One region of the Phyllobacterium sp. SL163 genome, then DNA from elsewhere that is predicted to be linked to it. Evidence: riboswitches for the same ligand, from Rfam matches in the RefSeq annotation. Region 1 holds a riboswitch; each other region holds the start of a gene.

Region 1 (4,872 bases):
ATGGCGTTGCCTTCCTCGTCTCCTATCTCAGCCAGTTCATGTCGCTGCATCCCGGCGACATCATCTCGACCGGGACGCCGCCCGGCGTCGGCATGGGCATGAAGCCGCCGCGCTACCTCAAGGCAGGTGACGTGATCGAGCTCGGCATTGACGGTCTTGGCACCCAGAAACAGGTGGCACGCGCCGACGTCTGACGCGTGCTGACCCGCAACATTATTCAAGAGGCATATTGTGACCCGCATTACCGATCTTCGCGTCTTCGACGTCCGCTTTCCCACCTCGCAGAGTCTGGATGGATCGGACGCCATGAACCCGGACCCGGATTATTCCGCCGCCTATGTCATCCTCGATACGGACAACAAGGCTTTGTCCGGCCATGGGCTGACCTTCACCATCGGTCGCGGCAATGAAATCTGCTGCCTGGCGATTGAAGCGATGAAGCATCTCGTCGTCGGGCTGGAACTGGACTGGGTGAAGGAAAATCCCGGCCGTTTCTGGCATTTCATCACCGGCGACAGCCAGTTGCGCTGGATCGGGCCCGACAAGGGCGCGATGCATCTGGCGACGGGTGCGGTGGTCAATGCGGTCTGGGACTTGCTTGCCAAGGAGGCGGGAAAGCCGGTCTGGCAGCTGGTCGGCGAAATGACGCCGGAAGAAATCGTCGATATCGTCGACTTCCGCTACCTGACCGACGTGCTGACGCGCGAGGAGGCGCTCGCCATCCTGCGCAAGGCGGAGAACGGCAAGAAGGAGCGGATCGCCACGCTGCAGGCGGAAGGCTATCCCTGCTACACCACATCGGCAGGCTGGCTCGGCTATTCCGATGAAAAGCTGCGCCGCCTCTGCCAGGAAGCCGTTGATGCCGGTTTCAACCACATCAAGATGAAGGTCGGCCGCGATCTTGAAGACGATATCCGCCGCCTGACCATTGCCCGTGAGGTCATCGGGCCGGACCGTATCCTGATGATCGATGCCAATCAGGTCTGGGAAGTGGGCGAGGCCATCGATTGGGTCAACAAGCTTGCCTTCGTCAAGCCGTTCTTCATCGAAGAGCCGACCAGCCCGGATGACGTGGCGGGCCACCGCAAGATCCGGCAGGCAATCAAGCCGGTGAAGGTCGCGACCGGCGAGATGTGCCAGAACCGCATCATGTTCAAGCAGTTCATCGCCGAAGGCGCCATCGACGTGGTGCAGATCGATTCGTGCCGCATGGGCGGTCTGAACGAAGTGCTCGCCGTGCTGCTGATTGCCGCCAAATATGAGCTTCCTGTCTGGCCGCATGCGGGCGGTGTCGGCCTGTGCGAATATGTGCAGCATCTGTCGATGATCGACTATATCGCCGTGTCGGGGACGAAGGAGGGCCGGGTGATCGAATATGTCGACCATCTGCACGAACATTTTGTCGATCCCTGCCATATCCGGGATGCCGCCTATATGCCACCGTCGCTGCCGGGTTTCTCGATTGAAATGAAACAGGCGTCGATCAAGGAATATCTCCACCGGCCATAGGAAAAGGGGCGGGGCTTCATCAGTCTGACAAAGAGCTGTCCTATGGCGATTGCATTGTCTTTTCTCGTCACGGGGTTCCCATGCTCGATCTGATCAAGCCTTCGCTTGCCCGCTTTGCCGCCAGCCTGCACCCGGAACCACCGGTGCATCTTGGCCGGCGCTACAACAGCGCGGGCGTCTTTCAGCCGGAACCTGGCAATACGGTGGTCTGCCATCTCGTGAAGGGGTCCGAGTCGGAAGGCTCGGTCATTGCCGTGCGCGACCGGATGCTGGCGATGCCCGATGCCGGGCAACTGGCCTTTACCCCCGTCTCCAGCCTGCACATGACGCTGTTTCAGGGCATTATCGAATATCGCCGCCGCCCGTCCTATTGACCGGATGATGTTCCATTGGAGACAAGCATCGACGACATGACGCGGCTTTATGTGGATCGCCTGCGGGATTTCGAGGGATGCGGGCCGTTCAACGTGGAGGTGATCGATGTCACGCCGGCAGGTCTGACCGTGGCGGGCGCCAGTGAATATGACGAGCGCATCATGCGCGCCTGGCGCGATGAACTGGCCGTGCCGTTCGGTTACCGGCATCCTGATCACGACACCTATGTCTTCCACATCACGCTGGCCTATCCGATCGCGCGGTTCCCGGATGAAAGGCTCGGGGCCTGGCAGGAACTTCTGGATGATTGCCTAGCATTCATCCGGCGTGAATCGCCGGTCATTGCGTTGAATGCGCCCGCATTGTGCAGTTTTGTCGATATGAATCATTTCGAGGAACTGGTGGTTCTGGATTGAACCAGAGGCCGTTTGATCGCCAATCTGCGACATAGTGTACACGCGCCCGGCGTGTCGTCTTACGTAAATGCGATGTCGTTTCCGCACCTATTCTTTTTGGGTGCCGGATGCTTTTATCGGGGCACTTGAGGTGCCGCTTTTCTAGGGAAGCGGAGAATTGGGAAGCCGGTCGGAAACCCGGCGCTGCCCCCGCAACGGTAGTGGAGTGAAACACGGCATAACAGCCACTGGGTCACAACCCCGGGAAGGCGTCGTGACAGCCGATACGGCAACTCCAGAGCCCGGAAACCAGCCTCGGTACTGAAAACCGACTGATCGCGGTGGGCGATCAAGGAGCATGATTCTGTGCGGGCACCAGCCGGTGGCTGGCCGTGCAGGCGTTCTTCCTCCGTCACCACCAGTCAGTTCTTTCGCAACATCGAGGCGAGGACACGACATGGATATACGCAACGAACTGCTCCGGAACCTGAGAAACCGGAAACCCGGCTACGGCCTTGAACAGTCTTTCTATTCCGATCCGGATTATTTCCGGCTGGATATGGAGAACATCTTTTATCGCGACTGGCTGTTCATCGGCCATGATTGCGAAGTCGCCAAGCCCGGCAACTTCTTCACGGTGCAGGTCGGCGACTATCCCGTGGTCATCGTGCGCGACCGCCAGGGCCAGATCCGGGCTTTTCACAATTCCTGCCGCCATCGCGGCTCGCGCGTCTGCTCGGCTGAGCGCGGCACGTCGGCCAAGCTCGTCTGCCCCTATCACCAGTGGACCTACGAGCTTGACGGGCGCCTGCTGTTCGCCCGCCAGATGGGCGATGATTTCGACGCCAGCCAGCACAGCCTGAAGCCGGTGCAGTGCGAAAGCGTCGGCGGTTACATCTTCATCTGCCTGGCGCAGAATCCTGTCGATTTCAGCGCGACGCGCGCACTGATCGAACCCTATCTCGCGCCGCACCACCTCACCGAAACCAAGGTGGCCTATCAGAGCACCATCGTCGAAAAGGGCAACTGGAAGCTGGTCTGGGAAAACAACCGCGAGTGCTATCACTGCGTGGCCAATCATCCCGAGCTGTGCAAGACTTTCCCGGAAGCGCCGAGCGTAAGCGGTGTCCAGGGCGCCGCCGACGATCCGGAGATTGCCGCGCACTGGCAGCGCTGCGAAGCGGCAGGCCTGCCCAGCATTTTCCGCATGTCCGATGACGGCCAGTACCGCGCCACCCGTGTGCCGCTGCTGCGCGATGCGGAAAGCTACACGATGAGCGGGCGCCGCGCCGTCGGCCGGCAGCTCAGCGACAGCGTCAACGAGAAGCAGATCGGCTCGCTGCTGCTGTTCCATTACCCGACCACCTGGAACCATATCCTCGGCGACCATGCCATTTCCTTCCGTGTGCTGCCGCTCGGCCCGGATGAAACGCAGGTCACCACCAAATGGCTGGTGCACAAGGATGCGGTCGAGGGCGTGGATTACACCATCGAGGAACTGACGCATGTCTGGCTCGAGACCAATGACCAGGACCGCCGGATCGTCGAGGAAAATGCCTTCGGCATCCGCTCGCCCGCCTATGAGCCCGGACCCTATTCGCCCGAGCATGAAGGCGGCGTGCTGCAATTCCTCGAATGGTACTGCAGGTTCATGGAAGAGCGTCTCTCCGGCGGCGATACGCGGCTCAGCAAGGTAGCATAGGTACACAATGAACATGGGCGTTCCTCAGTCTTACCCGCACCTTGACCAGATGCAGCCATGGAATGACCGGCTGCATCTGCTGGAGTGTCTGTCGATCATCGAGGAAGCGCCGAATGTGAAGACCTTCACATTCCGTTCCGACAACCAGAACTGGTTCCGCTACGAGCCGGGCCAGTTCATGACCTTCGAGCTGCCGGTGCAGCCCGAAGCCGTCCTGCGCACCTATACGCTCTCCTCCAGCCCGTCACGGCCCTTCACCATCGCCGTGACGGTCAAGGCACAGGAGAACAGCATCGGCACCCGCTGGATGCTGGATCACCTGACCCCCGGCATGCGGCTGAAGGCCTTCGGTCCGCTCGGCGATTTCTCCATGCGCAGGCATCCGGGGGAAAAGTACCTGTTCATCTCGGCCGGGTCCGGCATCACGCCGATGATGTCGATGACCCGCTGGATGCATGATTGCGCCCCGCAGAGCGATATCAGCTTCGTCACCTGCGCCCGCCGGCCCAGCGACATCATTTTCCGCCGGGAACTGGAATATCTGACAAACTGCATGCCCAACCTGAAACTGTCGTTCCTGATCAAGGAACATGAGATGGGGCAGGTGTGGACCGGTATCCGCGGGCGGTTGGAAGCGCCCAAGCTGCCGCTACTGTCACCCGATTTCAAGGACAGGACGATCTTCTGCTGCGGTCCGGAAAGTTTCATGCGCGATGTGCGCGGCATGCTCGAAGCCAGCGGTTTCGACATGGCGCGGTATCATCAGGAAAGCTTCGGTCCTGCCGCAGAACCCGTCTTGCCCGCCTTCGATGTGATGTCCACCGACGCCGTGGAAGCATCGGCGACGATCACCTTTTCCATGTCGGGCATGGACGTGCCGTGCATGCCGGG
Region 2 (4,872 bases), on a different contig from region 1:
GGATTCTGTTTGTCCTCAGCGCCCAAGGCGGCAAGATCATGGCCTCCGGCACCAAAACGGCAGCCAATGGGATCATCGCACTGGCCGGTGCCGACAATGCGATCACGGAATATCCCGGATACAAGCCATTGACGGACGAGGCGATCATCACCGCCAAACCCGACGTCATTCTGGTCATGGACCGCGGTGGTGACCATGCGTCCGACAATGCCGACCTTCTTGCCAATGCGGCGATCGCCGCGACGCCCGCCGGCAAAGACAAGAAGATCATCCGCATGAGCGGTCAGTATCTGCTGGGCTTCGGGCCGCGTGCGCCCAAGGCAATTCACGAGCTGGCCGAAGCCATTTACGGCAACGAACTCGGCAAATGAGTGAGACCGTCTTGAGAAAACCTGCCGTCCTTGCTTCCGCACAGGGCGGCAGCAGACTGCGCCCGGATGGTGACCGGTCAGTGTTTGCGCGCATGGTCATTGCTTGCCTGTGCGTCGCGCTCGTTGCCACAGTCCTTTTCAGCCTCGCCTTTGGTGCATCCGATGCATCGGTCCTCTCCGTCGTGAAGTCCCTGATTGCCGGATCCGATATCACGGACAATGCGCTCTCCGTCCGTGATCGCATCATCATTTACGATATCCGCTTGCCCCGCGTCATTCTCGGCGCGCTGATCGGCGCGTCCCTTGCCGTATCGGGTGCAGTCATGCAGGGATTGTTCCGCAATCCGCTGGCTGACCCCGGCATTGTCGGCGTCTCGGCGGGCGCCGGGCTTGGCGCGGTCAGCATCATCGTTCTCGGCGGAACCTTCCTCGCCCCGGTGATCGCTCTGTTCAGTCTCTATGCCTTGCCGCTCGCCGCTTTCTTCGGCGCCCTCATCTTCACGCTCATCCTCTACCACGTCGCGACGCGGCGCGGGCAAACGTCCATCGCCACGATGCTGCTCGCCGGTATTGCGCTCGGCGCCATGGCCGCCGCCTATATCGGTGTCCTGGTCTATGTCGCCGACGACAAACAGTTGCGCGACCTGACATTCTGGGGGCTGGGATCGCTGGCGGGAGCCAATTGGGTCAAGATCGCCGCATCAGGCCCGCTCATTGCGCTCGCCCTCGTCATTTCACCATTCCTCGCCCGCGGCCTCAACGGGCTCGCCCTCGGGGAAGCATCGGCGAGCCATCTCGGCATTCCGGTACAGCGCTTCAAACGCATCGCCATTGTCACCGTCGCTGCCGCCACCGGCGCATCGGTTGCGGTGAGCGGTGGCATCGGCTTTGTCGGCGTCGTCGTTCCGCATCTGCTGCGCCTCGTGATCGGCCCCGATCATCGCTATCTCCTGCCGGCCGCCGCTCTCCTTGGCGCCTGCCTCCTTCTGATTGCCGATGCGGTCAGCCGAACGATTGTTGCGCCATCGGAACTGCCGATTGGCATCGTCACGGCAGCCGTTGGCGCACCCTTCTTCCTGTGGATATTGCTGCGTCGCCGCGGCATTCTGGACCTCTGATCATGATCCGTGTTTCCAATGTCTCCGTGTCCCTCGGCCGAAACAGAATCGTCGAGAACATATCCTTTGATGCTGAGGCAGGCGCATTCACAGTTATCGTCGGACCCAATGGGTCAGGCAAAACGACCCTGATGCGTGCACTCTCCGGTGATCTGCCGCATGAGGGCGTCATCAGCATCAACGGCACGCCGATCAACCGGCTGAAGCTCTGGCAGATGGCAACCATGCGGGCGATCCTGCCGCAATCCACCTCACTGTCCTTCCCGTTTACCGTGCGTGAGATCGTCAAGCTGGGCATGACCAGCGGTCGCTCCGGTGCTTCGCGCCACAACGTGGACACACTGCCCGATGAAGCGCTTGAGCACGTTGACCTCGCGGGTTTCGGCGGGCGGTTCTATCAGGAACTCTCTGGCGGCGAGCAGCAGCGGGTGCAACTGGCGCGCGTCCTCTGCCAGGTCTGGCAGCCGGTGCTGGACGGCCAGCCCCGCTTTCTCTTTCTTGATGAGCCGGTGTCAAGCCTCGATATCAAACATCAGCTGATCATCATGCAGATTGCCCGCGATTTTGCCGATCGCGGTGGCGGGGTCATCGCGATCCTGCATGATCTCAACCTGACCTCCATGTTTGCCGACCGCGTCGTGGTCATGCACAGGGGAAGGGCCGATTCTGTGGGTACCCCCATGGAAGTCTTGACCGATGACCGCATCCTGCGCGTCTATGAATGTGCGCTCAAGGTCGGCGGGCTGCCCGGAAAATCCGTGCCGTTCGTCTTGCCGCAATCCGCAGTGCTCTGAGCATGCGAAGCTGTCGCCATCTACCTATTGACTAAAAATGGCGAATTGATACTAAATATAGATGTTATGGTTCTCTCCGAGTCGCAAGACCGGGAGCTAAGAGGGAAGCCGGTGAAATGTCCTGGACATTGATGCCGGCGCTGCCCCCGCAACTGTAAACAGCGAGTTGTTGTCGACAATGCCACTGAAGCCCAGCTTCGGGAAGGCCGACACCAGCGCCGACCTGTGAGCCAGGAGACCTGCCATGACATGATGAACGTCCACGGGCGGGGTGTCCCGGTGTGTCGCTTGCAATGGTCGGCCGCAAGCTGACCGGATTCTTGCACGCGTGCGCTCGACCTTTGCCCCCAACATTTGGGGTATAAGCATATGTCTCTTTCTCTTCAAACCACCCGCGCCGACGGTCAGTCGCCGGTTCGTCCTGCCGAACTGCAGCCATCATCCAGCGAGCCCGGCTACCGCGTCATTCGGCGCAATGGCTCGGTCACACCGTTCGATCCGCTGAAAATCACCGTTGCTCTCACCAAAGCCTTCCTCGCCGTCGAAGGCAATGTCGCTGCCGGTTCGCGCCGTGTGCATGATGTCGTCGAAGGCTTGACCGCCGACATCGTGACAACATTGAAGCGCCGCAGCAGCGAAGGCCGTCTGTTTCACATTGAAGACGTGCAGGACCAGGTCGAACTTGCCCTCATGCGCAGCGAAAACCACAAGGTTGCGCGTGCTTACGTGCTCTACCGGGAAGAACGCGCGCGAGAACGGGCGAAGCTGGTGGAACCCGTGGCCGAAACCGGCCCGTCCCTCAGCGTCACCCTGCTTGATGGGACCAGGGCACCGCTCGATGCGGCGCGCCTCGCCCGAATCATCGATGAAGCCTGCGAAGGACTTGACGGGGTCAGCGCCACGCCGATCCTCAGCGAAACCCAGCGCAATCTCTATGACGGTATCACCCTCGACGAACTGTCGCTTGCGCCCATTCTGGCTGCACGCACACTCGTTGAAACCGAACCGAACTATTCCTTTGTCACTGCCCGGCTGCTTCTGGACAAGCTGCGCCGCGAAGCCTTGAGCTTTGTCTTCGGCAGGCCCGAACAGGCGACCCAGCATGAAATGGCGGAGCGCTATGCCGATTATTTCCCCGCCTATGTGAAGGCTGGGATTGAAGCGGAACTGCTCGATCCTGAACTTGCCCGCTTCGACCTGCGGAAAATATCAGCAGCCCTGAAGCCGGAACGCGACCTGCAGTTCCAGTATCTCGGCCTGCAGACTTTGTATGATCGTTATCTCCAGCAGACACGCGGTATCCGGTTCGAATTGCCGCAGGCCTTCCTGATGCGCGTTGCCATGGGCCTCGCCACCCGTGAGATCGACCGGGAAGCGCGCGCCATCGAATTCTACGACCTGCTGTCGTCGTTCGACTTCATGGCTTCGACTCCAACCTTGTTCAATTCGGGCACGCTGCGCCCACAACTGTCCTCCTGCTTCCTGACCACCGTCGCCGACGATCTCGACGGCATCTTCAAGGCGGTGAAGGACAACGCGCTTCTGGCAAAATATTCCGGCGGTCTCGGCAATGACTGGACGCCCGTGCGCGGTCTTGGCGCCCATATCAAGGGAACCAACGGCGAAAGCCAGGGCGTCGTACCGTTCCTGAAAGTGGCCAACGATACGGCCATCGCGGTCAATCAGGGCGGCAAGCGCAAGGGCGCCGTCTGCGCCTATCTCGAGACTTGGCATGTCGACATCGAGGAGTTTCTCGATCTGCGCAAGAATACCGGTGACGACCGCCGCCGCACCCATGACATGAACACGGCCAACTGGGTGCCTGATCTGTTCATAAGCCGCGTGGAAAAGGACGAGCCATGGACCCTGTTCTCACCCGACGAGACACCGGATCTGCATGATCTCTACGGCGCTGACTTCAAAATTGCCTACGAGGCTTATGAAGCCAAGGCTGCACGCGGGGAAATCCGTGTCTTCCGCACCGTGCGGGCTCTGGATCTCTGGCGCCGGATTTTGACGATGCTGTTCGAGACGGGCCACCCATGGGTCACATTCAAGGACCCCTGCAATATCCGCTCGCCGCAGGGTCATGTCGGCGTGGTGCACTCGTCGAACCTGTGCACCGAGATTACCCTCAACACATCGAAGGATGAAGTTGCGGTGTGCAACCTCGGCTCGATCAACCTTGCCAATCACATTGCAGCCGAAGGCCTCGACCTTGAGCGTCTGACGCGCACTGTGGCAACGGCCATGCGCATGCTCGACAATGTCATCGACATCAACTTCTACACCATCCCGGAAGCGCGCCATTCCAACCTGCGTCACCGTCCGGTCGGTCTCGGCTTGATGGGCTTCCAGGATGCGTTGCAGGCATTGCGTATTCCCTATGCCTCCAACGAAGCCGTGGCTTTTGCCGATATCAGCATGGAAGCCATTTCCTATCACGCCATTTCGGCATCGGTTGACCTCGCCAGTGAACGTGGCAGCTATCCGAGCTTCAACGGCTCGCTCTGGTCAAAAGGCATTCTTCCGATCGATTCCATCGAACTGCTCGACCGGGCCCGCACGGCGGCTGGTGCCAGGCTTTCG
Region 3 (4,872 bases), on a different contig from region 1:
TAGTGGTCGCCGTCCCGCACCGCGCGGGTCTTGAGGGCGGCGGCATCCGAGCCGGAATTGGGCTCGGTCAGGCAATAGCTCGCCAGCCATTCCATCGAGGTCAGCTGCGGCACGAAGCGCTGGCGCTGCTCGTCATTGCCGTAGAGATCGATCATCCATGTCGCCATGTTGTGAATCGAGATGAAGGCGGAGAAGGCCGGGCAGGCGGCAGACAGGGCTTCGAAGATCAGCACCGCATCAAGGCGTTTCAGTCCCGAACCGCCGAATTCTTCCTTGGTGTAGATGCCGCCCATGCCGAGCGGGCCGGTCTCGCGAATCACATCGGCGGGAAAATGCTTGTCCCGGTCCCAGGCCAGCGCGTTCGGTGCCACGCGGTCCGCCGCGAAGGCGCGCGCCATGTCCTGAATCGCCAGCTGATCCTCGTTGAGTTCGAACTGGCCGGACGCCGTATCAACGACCGCATCCATGATAACCTCCCTGTATTCCTCTTGATTTCCACTCTATCGCAAGCGCGGGGCCGCGCAACGATTCAGATAGGTTTTGCCGGGGGCTAGGAAGAGAAAGACATATCCGCTACTCAAAGCCCATGACGCACGCAATCATGTTGCAGGGAACAGGGTCAGATGTTGGTAAATCCGTCCTGGTGGCCGGACTTTGCCGGCTTGCGCGCAACCGCGGATTGAAGGTCCGGCCGTTCAAACCGCAGAACATGTCGAACAATGCGGCGGTGAGCGACGATGGCGGCGAGATCGGGCGGGCGCAGTGGCTGCAGGCCGTCGCCTGCGGCGTGCCATCCTCGGTACATATGAACCCGGTGCTCTTGAAACCGCAGTCGGAGACCGGCAGCCAGATCATCGTGCAGGGCAAAGTCTGGGGCCAGGCCAAAGGCCGTGATTACCAGACATTCAAGGCGCAGCTGCTCGATGCGGTCATGGCGTCGTGGGACATCGTCCGTGAAGGTGCCGATCTGGTCATCGTCGAGGGGGCGGGGTCTCCCGCTGAAATCAACCTGCGGGCGGGCGATATCGCCAATATGGGCTTTGCCATCCGCGCCAACGTGCCTGTCGTTCTGGTCGGCGATATCGATCGCGGCGGGGTGATCGCCTCGCTCGTCGGCACCCATGCGATCCTGCAGCGGGAAGACCGGGAGATGATCGCCGGCTATATCATCAACAAGTTTCGCGGCGACGTCTCGCTGTTCGATGACGGACTGAAAGCCATAACGCAGTTCACCGGCTGGCCGTCATTCGGCGTGGTGCCGTGGCTGAAGGATGCGGCGCGGCTGCCAGCCGAGGATTCCGTCGTGCTGGAGCGTCTGGTGAAGGGCGAGGGCCGGGCGCTGAAGATCGCCGTGCCGGTGCTCGACCGCATCGCCAATTTCGACGATCTCGACCCGCTGATGGCCGAACCGCAGGTGGATGTGGTGATGGTGCGCAGCGGCGAGCGGCTGCCTGCCGATGCGGGACTGGTCATCATTCCGGGGTCCAAATCCACCATCGGCGACCTCCTGCGCTTCCGCGAGAATGGCTGGGACAGGGATCTCGACCTGCACCGGCGGCGCGGCGGCCATATCATCGGCATCTGCGGCGGTTTCCAGATGCTGGGCAGAACCGTGCGCGATCCCGACGGCATCGAGGGCAGCGTGACGGAGACGGCAGGGCTCGGGCATCTCGATATCGATACGGTGATGGAGCCGGAAAAGACCGTGCGCAATGTGGCGGCGCAATCGCTGCCGTTTAACCTGCCGCTCGATGGCTACGAGATTCATCTGGGCCGGACGACCGGCCCGGACTGTTCGCGCCCGGCCGTGCGCATCAACGGCGTCGACGACGGTGCCATATCGGCGGACGGCAAGGTTTTCGGCACCTATCTGCACGGGCTTTTCGGGGCGGACCGGTTTCGCGCCGCGCTGCTGGGCACGATGGGCATTGCCGCTGAAGCATTCGACTACAAGGCCGGGGTGGACGCCGCGCTGGATAGTATCGCCGCCGAGCTTGAAACAGTGCTGGATGTGGATGCGCTGCTTGCATGTGCCGCGTTGCGTGGTTCGACAAGCTCACCATGAGGGGGATGGGTGGGCTGCAATGCTAATCGCGGAGATTGCAGAACAGGCTCCCTGCAATCCTCAACCTCCCTCATGGTGAGCTTGTCGAACCACCCACTACTCCCTGGGCAAACCGTGCGGATTCCATTGACATTTCCCGTGGGGGGTGAATAACGTCCCAGCCATGATTGGTTCCCATATTGGCCAAAGGCCAAGGGATCAAAAGGGAATGCGACGGTCGTACCCTCAAGGGCGACCTCACCGCAGCCGACCCCGCGACTGTAGAGCGGCGAGGATCAATGCAAAGCCTGACGCATATGCAGACGGCAGCCACTGGGAAACCGGGAAGGCGGCATTCATCCTGTGACCCGCGAGCCAGGAGACCTGCCAGTCATAGAGCGTTTCCCAGGAAGCGCTCGGGGGTAATCCTGCCCAAGAACCGAAGGGTCGTGTCCCTTCAGGCCCAGCACGGAGGTTGTTATGGCTGCTCGCATTGTATACGCGCTCGTTTCCCCGCCCGCATTCCGCTTGATCGTACCTGACGGATCATCGCGATTGCAGTGACGGCGATGCCCCAGCTGAATCACGGCGTGACCTTCATTCTCGGCGGTGCCCGCTCGGGCAAGTCCAGCTTTGCCGAAGGCCTGATCATGGCTTCCGGCCTTGAGCCCGTTTATCTCGCAACCGGCAGGTCCTGGGACGAGGAAATGTCTGTCCGCATCGACCTGCACAAGGCGCAGCGCGGTTCATCCTGGCACACCATCGAAGAGCCGCTCGATCTGGTGGATACCCTGCAGGGGGTTGCAGCCGAGGGAAAAGCGATCCTCGTCGATTGCCTGACGCTCTGGCTGACCAATCTGATGATGGCCGAGCGCGATATCACCGCCGAGACACGGCAGCTCGTGCAGGCGCTGCCGAAACTTCAAGGCTCGATCGTTCTGGTTTCGAACGAAGTGGGTCTCGGCATTGTACCGGAGAACCGCATGGCGCGCGATTTTCGCGACCATGCCGGACGTCTCCATCAGGCCGTGGCGCAGGCCGCGGCGACAGTCTATTTCGTGGCAGCCGGGCTGCCGCTCACCATGAAGGGATAGGAATATGCAGGGTCAGAAGATTCCAGCAACGGTCATCACCGGTTTTCTCGGTTCGGGCAAAACCACGATGATCCGCAATCTGCTCGAAAATGCCAATGGCAAGCGCATTGCGCTCATCATCAACGAGTTTGGCGATCTCGGTGTCGACGGCGGCCTGCTGAAGGGCTGCGGCATCGAAGCCTGCCGGGACGAGGATGTGATCGAATTGAACAATGGCTGCATCTGCTGCACCGTTGCCGATGATTTCATCCCGACCATGACCAAGCTGCTCGACCGTCCGGACCGTCCGGACCATATCGTCATCGAGACCTCGGGCCTCGCGCTGCCGCAGCCTCTGGTTGCAGCCTTCAACTGGCCGGAGATCAAGACGCAGGTGACGGTTGACGGTGTCGTTACCGTGATCGACGCTTCCGCCGTGTCCGAAGGCCGCTTTGCCGATGACCACGACAAGGTGGATGCCCAGCGCATCCAGGACGAATCGCTCGACCATGACAGCCCGCTTGAAGAACTGTTCGAGGACCAGATCCGTGCCGCCGACCTGATCGTCCTGAACAAGAGCGACCTGATCAGCGACAAGCAGCTCGACGGCGTGCGCGGCGATGTGCAGAGCCGTTCGTCGCGTTCGCTCAACATGGTGTCGGCCAGCTTCGGCAAGCTCAGCAATGAACTGCTGCTCGGTCTCGGCGTCGGCACCGAAGAGGACATTGCCAACCGCAAGTCGCACCATGAAATGGACCATGAAGCGGGCGAAGAGCACGACCATGACGAGTTCGAAAGCTTTGTTGTCGGGCTTGGTCCGGTGGCCGAACCCAAAAACTTTGTCGAGAAGCTGAAGGCCGTGATTGCCGATCACGATATCCTGCGCCTGAAAGGCTTTGCCGATGTTCCCGGCAAGCCGATGCGGCTGGTGGTGCAGGCCGTCGGCACGCGCATCGAACATTACTTCGACCGTGCGTGGAACCCCGGTGAAGAGCGGCAGACCCGTCTCGTCGTCATCGGACTGCACGACATCGACAATGACGCCATCACATCGGCGCTAACCGCCGCTGCTGCTGCCTGACGATAGGATACTGAATGCATCTCCTGCTTGCCCAGAAAGGCACCATCGCTGAAGGCACCGAGGCCATCGACCTCGGCCAGACGCCGGGAGATGTGTTGTTTCTGTCCGCCGCCGATACGGAACTGGCGAGCCTTGCCGCCGCACGGCGGCAGGGCGATGGTGCGGTTTCGCTGCGCCTCGCCAATATGATGAGCCTGTCACACCCGATGTCGGTCGATGCCTATGTTGAGCGGACGGCGCGCCATGCCAGGCTGATCGTTGTGCGGGTGATCGGCGGCGAGAGCTACTGGCCCTATGGCCTCGAAGCGCTGCATGCCTGCGCGGTCAACCACAAGGTGCAGCTCGCGGTGTTGCCGGGAGACGACAAGCCCGATCCGGGGCTCGACCGGTTTTCAACCGTCGCCCGGCCTGACCGCGATGCGCTCTGGCATTATCTGCTGGAGGGCGGGGCGCAGAATGCCCAGCGTTTCCTCGATTATTGCGCGGCGCTGATTTCTTCCGGCGAGAAGCCGCAGGAGGCCGCGCCCCTGCTCAAGGCGGGGTTGTGGTGGCCCGGCAACTCAGCACCTTCGCTGGAACAGATGCGCCATGACTGGATCGAAGGGGCGCCTGTCGTTGCCATCTGCTTCTACCGGGCGCTGGTGCAGAGCGGCCAGACCCAGCCCGTTGCCGCT
Region 4 (4,872 bases), on a different contig from region 1:
CCGAGCCGCGTCTGGCGGGCCTCCTCGTAGATTGCCGTTGTGGTTGCCACGCAGTCGCGCCAGTTAGTCGCCGGATGGATATTCACCTCGATCACGCCGGGATCGGGCGCAACGCGGATGACGTTGATGCGGTGATCCTGCGGCGGGCTGTAACCTTCGATGTGAACCGGCAGGCCGAGCTTGTGCGCCGCAGCTTCCGCCGCCGCAACCAGTTCCAGATAGTCCTCGAGCGCCTCCACCGGCGGCATGAACACGCTGAGGCGCCCGTCCCGCGGCTCGACCGATATGGCGGTGCGCACGGCCCCGCCGATTTCCCCCAGTTCCTGCTCGACCCGCTCCTGCTGGTTGCCTTCGTCCGCGGTGAAAGAGGCAACCGCCAGGATGTTCTCACGCGCCTGCGGTGCTGGGTCGGGAAGCGCCCCGCGATCCACCGACGGATCGACCGGCACGATATAGGGATAGTCCGAGGCCGGAACATGCGGCAGGGCGCCGAGCGGAAGGCGGTATCCGACGGGCGAATCGCCCGGCACCAGGAACAGCTTGCCGCGCCGCGTCTTCCATTTTTCGCTGCGCCAGCGCGGGCCGGAGGCCTGGCTGTTCCAGCGCTGCACCGGCAGGACAAAACCGCTCGGCTCGGTCAGGCCCCGCTCGAAAACCCGGGCGATGCGGCTGCGCTCTTCCGGGTCTTTCAGCCTGGAGTTGGACGGATCGACATTGTCGGGAAGATTGCCCTCCTTGATGATCCATTCCGCCGGATCTTCATAGGCGGGCGCCACCATCTCTTCTTCAACACCGAGCTCCTGCGCCAACGCGACGAGCAGCTTCCCGGCATCTTCCGGCTTGACGTCAGCCTTGCCGTTCTCGGGCGCGATCAGATCGGGGTTGACCCAGATCGGCTTGCCGTCCTTGCGCCAGTAAAGCGAGAACGTCCAGCGCGGCAGGCTTTCGCCCGGATACCACTTGCCCTGCCCGTAATGCAGAAAACCGCCCGGCGCAAAACGCTCACGCAATCGCCGGATCAGTTTGTCGGCCTTTTCGCGCTTGGTCGGCCCGACCGCATCGGTGTTCCATTCGCCCGATTCGAAATCATCGATGGACACGAATGTGGGCTCGCCGCCCATGGTCAGGCGCACATCCCGTTCGTTCAGGATCGCGTCGACCTTTTCGCCGAGCGCATCGAGCGCATTCCAGGATTCGTCGGAAAACGGCTTGGTGATGCGCGGGTGCTCGGACACACGCGTCACCCGCATATCGAAACCGAATTCCACATTGGCGAATTCCGCCATGCCGGAAATCGGTGCAGCGTTGCGATAGTGCGGGGTGGCGGCAAGCGGTACGTGGCTTTCGCCGGTCAGAAGCCCGGAGGTGGGGTCGAGACCGATCCAGCCCGCCCCCGGCAGATAGACTTCGCACCAGGCATGCAGATCGGTGAAATCCTTGTCCGTTCCGGCGGGACCATCGATGGCGACAAGATCAGGCTTCAGCTGGATGAGATAGCCGGAGACGAACCGTGCAGCAAAACCGAGATTGCGCAGGACCTGCACCAGCAGCCAGCTTGAATCCCGGCACGATCCCGAGCGCAGGTTCAAGGTGGCGTCCGGCTCCTGAACCCCGGTTTCCATGCGGATAACATAGCCGATCTCGCGCTGGATACGTGCGTTGAGATCGACGACGAAATTCACCGTGTTCGTCGGGCTGCGATCGATGGTTGCAAGGAAAGCCGAAACCAGCGGTCCTGCCGATTCCGGCTTCATATAGATCGACAGGTCGTCGCTGATCTCTTCGGGATAGCTGAACGGCCAGGTCTCGGCGACCGGTTCAACGAAGAAATCAAATGGATTGTAGACGGTCATATCAGCGACGAGATCGACCTCGATCTTCAGCTCCGTCACCGGTTCGGGAAAGACGAAGCGGGCGAGGAAATTGCCGTAAGGATCCTGCTGCAGGTTGACGAAATGATTGGCCGGACTGACTTTCAGGGAATGGCTGAGAACTTTTGTCCGGGAATGGGGTGCCGGCTGGAGCCGGATGATCTGCGGCCCGAGCATGATGGGCCGGTCATACCGGTAATGCGTCAGATGATAGACTGCTGCGTGAATTGCCATATCGCCTCAAAAGTCTGATTCAAAAAAACCGCGGTTCCACAAATGCTCCCCGCACTCTAACGAGTTACCGGCCAATTGAAATATTTCATTTGCCAAAAATTTTGGCAGCCGCAAAAATTGCCGCATAAACGTGCTTGCAACTGCGCGGCTGGACGCATAGCATCCGCGCCGATGGTTTCTTCCGCACGACAACGCGGGAGATGAAAAGGGAACACGGTGAGGCGTACCCAAAAGGGACCGAGACCGTGGCTGCCCCCGCAACTGTAAGCGGTGAGCGATGCCTGACGTGCCACTGACCGGAAGGTCGGGAAGGCAAGGCGAAGCTGAGACCCGCGAGCCAGGAGACCTGCCATCTCATCTACAATTCGAACCGGACGGGGTGTGCCGGGAGCGATGCGATGTCCTCTCCCGCATTGTCGCGATGGTGCATTGGCCGCGTTCCCCTAACCTTTGTCCACAAGGCAAGGCACCGGCATGACCACGCCAAGACCCGACCACCTGATTATCCTCTGCACCCCGTGCAAGACCGCCGGCGGCCAGCCGCGGCCGGGGCAGCTATGACATATCGGGCATTGACTAATGTTATAACGTTACTATACGAGAACGACGCGTCCGCGATGACGCGACGACGTTTACCGGTTGGGATTTGACACCATGTGCCTTGCCTGCAGTCACGGATATCCGCCCATGAGCCATGTCGCCCTGCGTGCCGACGAGGTGACGTTCCGCACAGCCGGCCAGACGCTGGTGGATGAGGTATCGCTCGACATCGTGCGCGGCGCGCGTCTTGCCATCATCGGGCCGAATGGCGCCGGGAAATCCACGCTTTTGCGCATGCTGGCCGGGCTGCTGCGCCCCTCCTCCGGCAACGTCCATCTCGACGGTACGGCAATAGACCGGCTGCCGCCGAAGGAACGGGCCAGGAGATTTGCCTTCGTCGGCCAGACCGACATGCCGGACCCGCAATTGCTGGTGGACGATTATGTATCCCTTGGCCGCATCCCGCACACGGGCACCCTAACCAAGGCGAAAGACCGGGATATCGTGACGGAAGCCCTGCTCCGCGCCGGGATCGCCGCGTTTTCGCGCCGTCCCATCGGCTCGCTCTCCGGCGGCGAAAGGCAGCGCGTGCAGCTGGCGCGCGCCATCGCCCAGCAGCCGGATATTCTGTTTCTCGACGAACCCACCAATCACCTCGACCCGAAAGCGCGCAGCGAATTGCTGGCGCTGGTCGCCGGTCTCGATGTGACAACCATCGCGGTCCTGCACGACCTGCCGCTGGTGGCGCCGTTTGCCACCCACGTCGCCGTCATGCATGCCGCCCAGCTCGTCGCCGCCGGCACGCCCGACGAAACGCTGACGCCGCGCATCGTCAGCGATGTCTTCGATCTCGATGTGCTGCGCCTGCGCCATCCCTCGCAGGATCGCGACCTCATGGTGTTCGAAGCACCCGGACCAACCACAAAACAAACTGCTCAGCTACGGAGAATTTGATGAAAAGAATGCTGCTCGCCCTCGCCTTATCGGCGCTGTCCGCCCCCGCATGGGCGTTTCCCGTGACGGTCGACAGTTGCGGCAAGCCCGTCACCTTCGAGGCCGCGCCAAAGCGCGCGGTCATCCAGGACATCAACATGAGCGAAATGGCCTTCGCCCTGCACCTGCAATCCTCGATGGTCGGGGTTTCGGGCATTACCGGCTGGTACAAGCTCGACGACGCCTTCAAGAAGCAGCTGGGCGCCATTCCCGAGCTTGCGCCGAAATATCCGACCCTTGAAAATCTCATTGCGGCGGAACCGGATTTCTTCTTCGCCGGCTGGAATTACGGCATGAAGCCGGGCGGTGAAGTCACCCCCGACACGCTTGCGCCGCATGGCATCAAGACGCTTGAACTGACCGAAAGCTGCGTTCATCTCGACAAGTCCCGGCCCGCCGCCACCATGGACCTGCTCTATGGCGACATGGAAAAGCTCGGCAAAATCTTCGGCAAGGAAGATGAGGCAAATAAACTCGTCAGCGGCTGGAAGACAGAACTTGCCGCGATCAAGACCAAGATCGGTGACAAGAGCGGCACCCGCGTCTTCCTCTATGATTCCGGCGAGGACAAGCCGTTTACGGCAGGCAAGTTTGCCATTCCGACAGCGATGATCAGCGAAGCCGGCGGCACCAACATCATGACCGATCTCGACACCAGCTGGGGCACTACTTCGTGGGAAACCGTGGCGACGCGCAATCCGGAATTCCTCGTCCTCCTCGATTATCAGGATGATGCGGGTTACCAGAAGCTGCTCGACTTCCTCAAATCCCATCCGGCAATGAAGGAAACCGATGCGGTCAAAAACAACCGCTTCGTCGCCCTGCGCTATGCGGAACTGACGCCCGGACCGGCCAATATCGAGGCCATCGCCAAGATGGCCAAGGCCATGCATCCGGAAGCATTCTGAGTGCATCTGCCTTTCCGTCAGCATCTGACACTGATGACTGGGGTGATGGCCATTCTGGCCCTCGCCCTCGTGTCGATTGCCTATGGGGCAACGGTCATTCCGCTCGGCGATGTCCTGCGCGCCCTCGCCCATGCCGCCGGTCTCTCCGATACCGTCGTCAATGGCCCGGTCGGCAAGATCATCGTCGATCTGCGCCTGCCGCGGGTCATCCTTGCGATCTGCGTCGGCGCGGGGCTCGGCATTATCGGCGCGCTGCTGCAGACCGTTACCCGCAACGATCTCGCCGATCCGTTCCTGTTCGGCCTTTCCAATGGTGCGGCGGCGGG

The links. A riboswitch is a leader RNA that binds a small molecule or an ion and turns the genes downstream of it on or off. The one in region 1 is predicted to bind cobalamin.
Region 2: linked by a shared signal. The riboswitch ahead of ACP7B1_RS22505 (ribonucleoside-diphosphate reductase subunit alpha) and the one ahead of ACP7B1_RS18960 (aromatic ring-hydroxylating oxygenase subunit alpha) in region 1 are both predicted to bind cobalamin.
Region 3: linked by a shared signal. The riboswitch ahead of cobU (bifunctional adenosylcobinamide kinase/adenosylcobinamide-phosphate guanylyltransferase) and the one ahead of ACP7B1_RS18960 (aromatic ring-hydroxylating oxygenase subunit alpha) in region 1 are both predicted to bind cobalamin.
Region 4: linked by a shared signal. The riboswitch ahead of ACP7B1_RS20020 (ABC transporter ATP-binding protein) and the one ahead of ACP7B1_RS18960 (aromatic ring-hydroxylating oxygenase subunit alpha) in region 1 are both predicted to bind cobalamin.

Annotation. Positions count from the first base shown of each region.
Region 1 covers NZ_JAFCVE010000008.1:217,105-221,976, reverse strand. The annotation lists gene ACP7B1_RS18975 (fumarylacetoacetate hydrolase family protein) at 1-194, shown strand, start outside; gene ACP7B1_RS18970 (L-fuconate dehydratase) at 232-1,509, shown strand; partial or broken gene ACP7B1_RS18965 (DUF1868 domain-containing protein) at 1,590-2,300, shown strand; cobalamin riboswitch at 2,412-2,611, shown strand; gene ACP7B1_RS18960 (aromatic ring-hydroxylating oxygenase subunit alpha) at 2,737-3,981, shown strand; gene ACP7B1_RS18955 (hybrid-cluster NAD(P)-dependent oxidoreductase) at 3,989-4,872, shown strand, end outside.
Region 2 covers NZ_JAFCVE010000011.1:131,340-136,211, forward strand. The annotation lists gene ACP7B1_RS22490 (heme/hemin ABC transporter substrate-binding protein) at 1-371, shown strand, start outside; gene ACP7B1_RS22495 (iron ABC transporter permease) at 368-1,489, shown strand; gene ACP7B1_RS22500 (heme ABC transporter ATP-binding protein) at 1,492-2,283, shown strand; cobalamin riboswitch at 2,334-2,544, shown strand; gene ACP7B1_RS22505 (ribonucleoside-diphosphate reductase subunit alpha) at 2,653-4,872, shown strand, end outside.
Region 3 covers NZ_JAFCVE010000004.1:276,509-281,380, reverse strand. The annotation lists gene ACP7B1_RS11150 (isobutyryl-CoA dehydrogenase) at 1-467, opposite strand, end outside; gene ACP7B1_RS11145 (cobyric acid synthase) at 587-2,065, shown strand; cobalamin riboswitch at 2,217-2,450, shown strand; gene cobU (bifunctional adenosylcobinamide kinase/adenosylcobinamide-phosphate guanylyltransferase) at 2,614-3,138, shown strand; gene cobW (cobalamin biosynthesis protein CobW) at 3,143-4,198, shown strand; gene cobN (cobaltochelatase subunit CobN) at 4,213-4,872, shown strand, end outside.
Region 4 covers NZ_JAFCVE010000009.1:97,324-102,195, forward strand. The annotation lists gene ACP7B1_RS20015 (transglutaminase family protein) at 1-2,105, opposite strand, end outside; cobalamin riboswitch at 2,261-2,473, shown strand; gene ACP7B1_RS20020 (ABC transporter ATP-binding protein) at 2,793-3,599, shown strand; gene ACP7B1_RS20025 (ABC transporter substrate-binding protein) at 3,599-4,546, shown strand; gene ACP7B1_RS20030 (FecCD family ABC transporter permease) at 4,580-4,872, shown strand, end outside.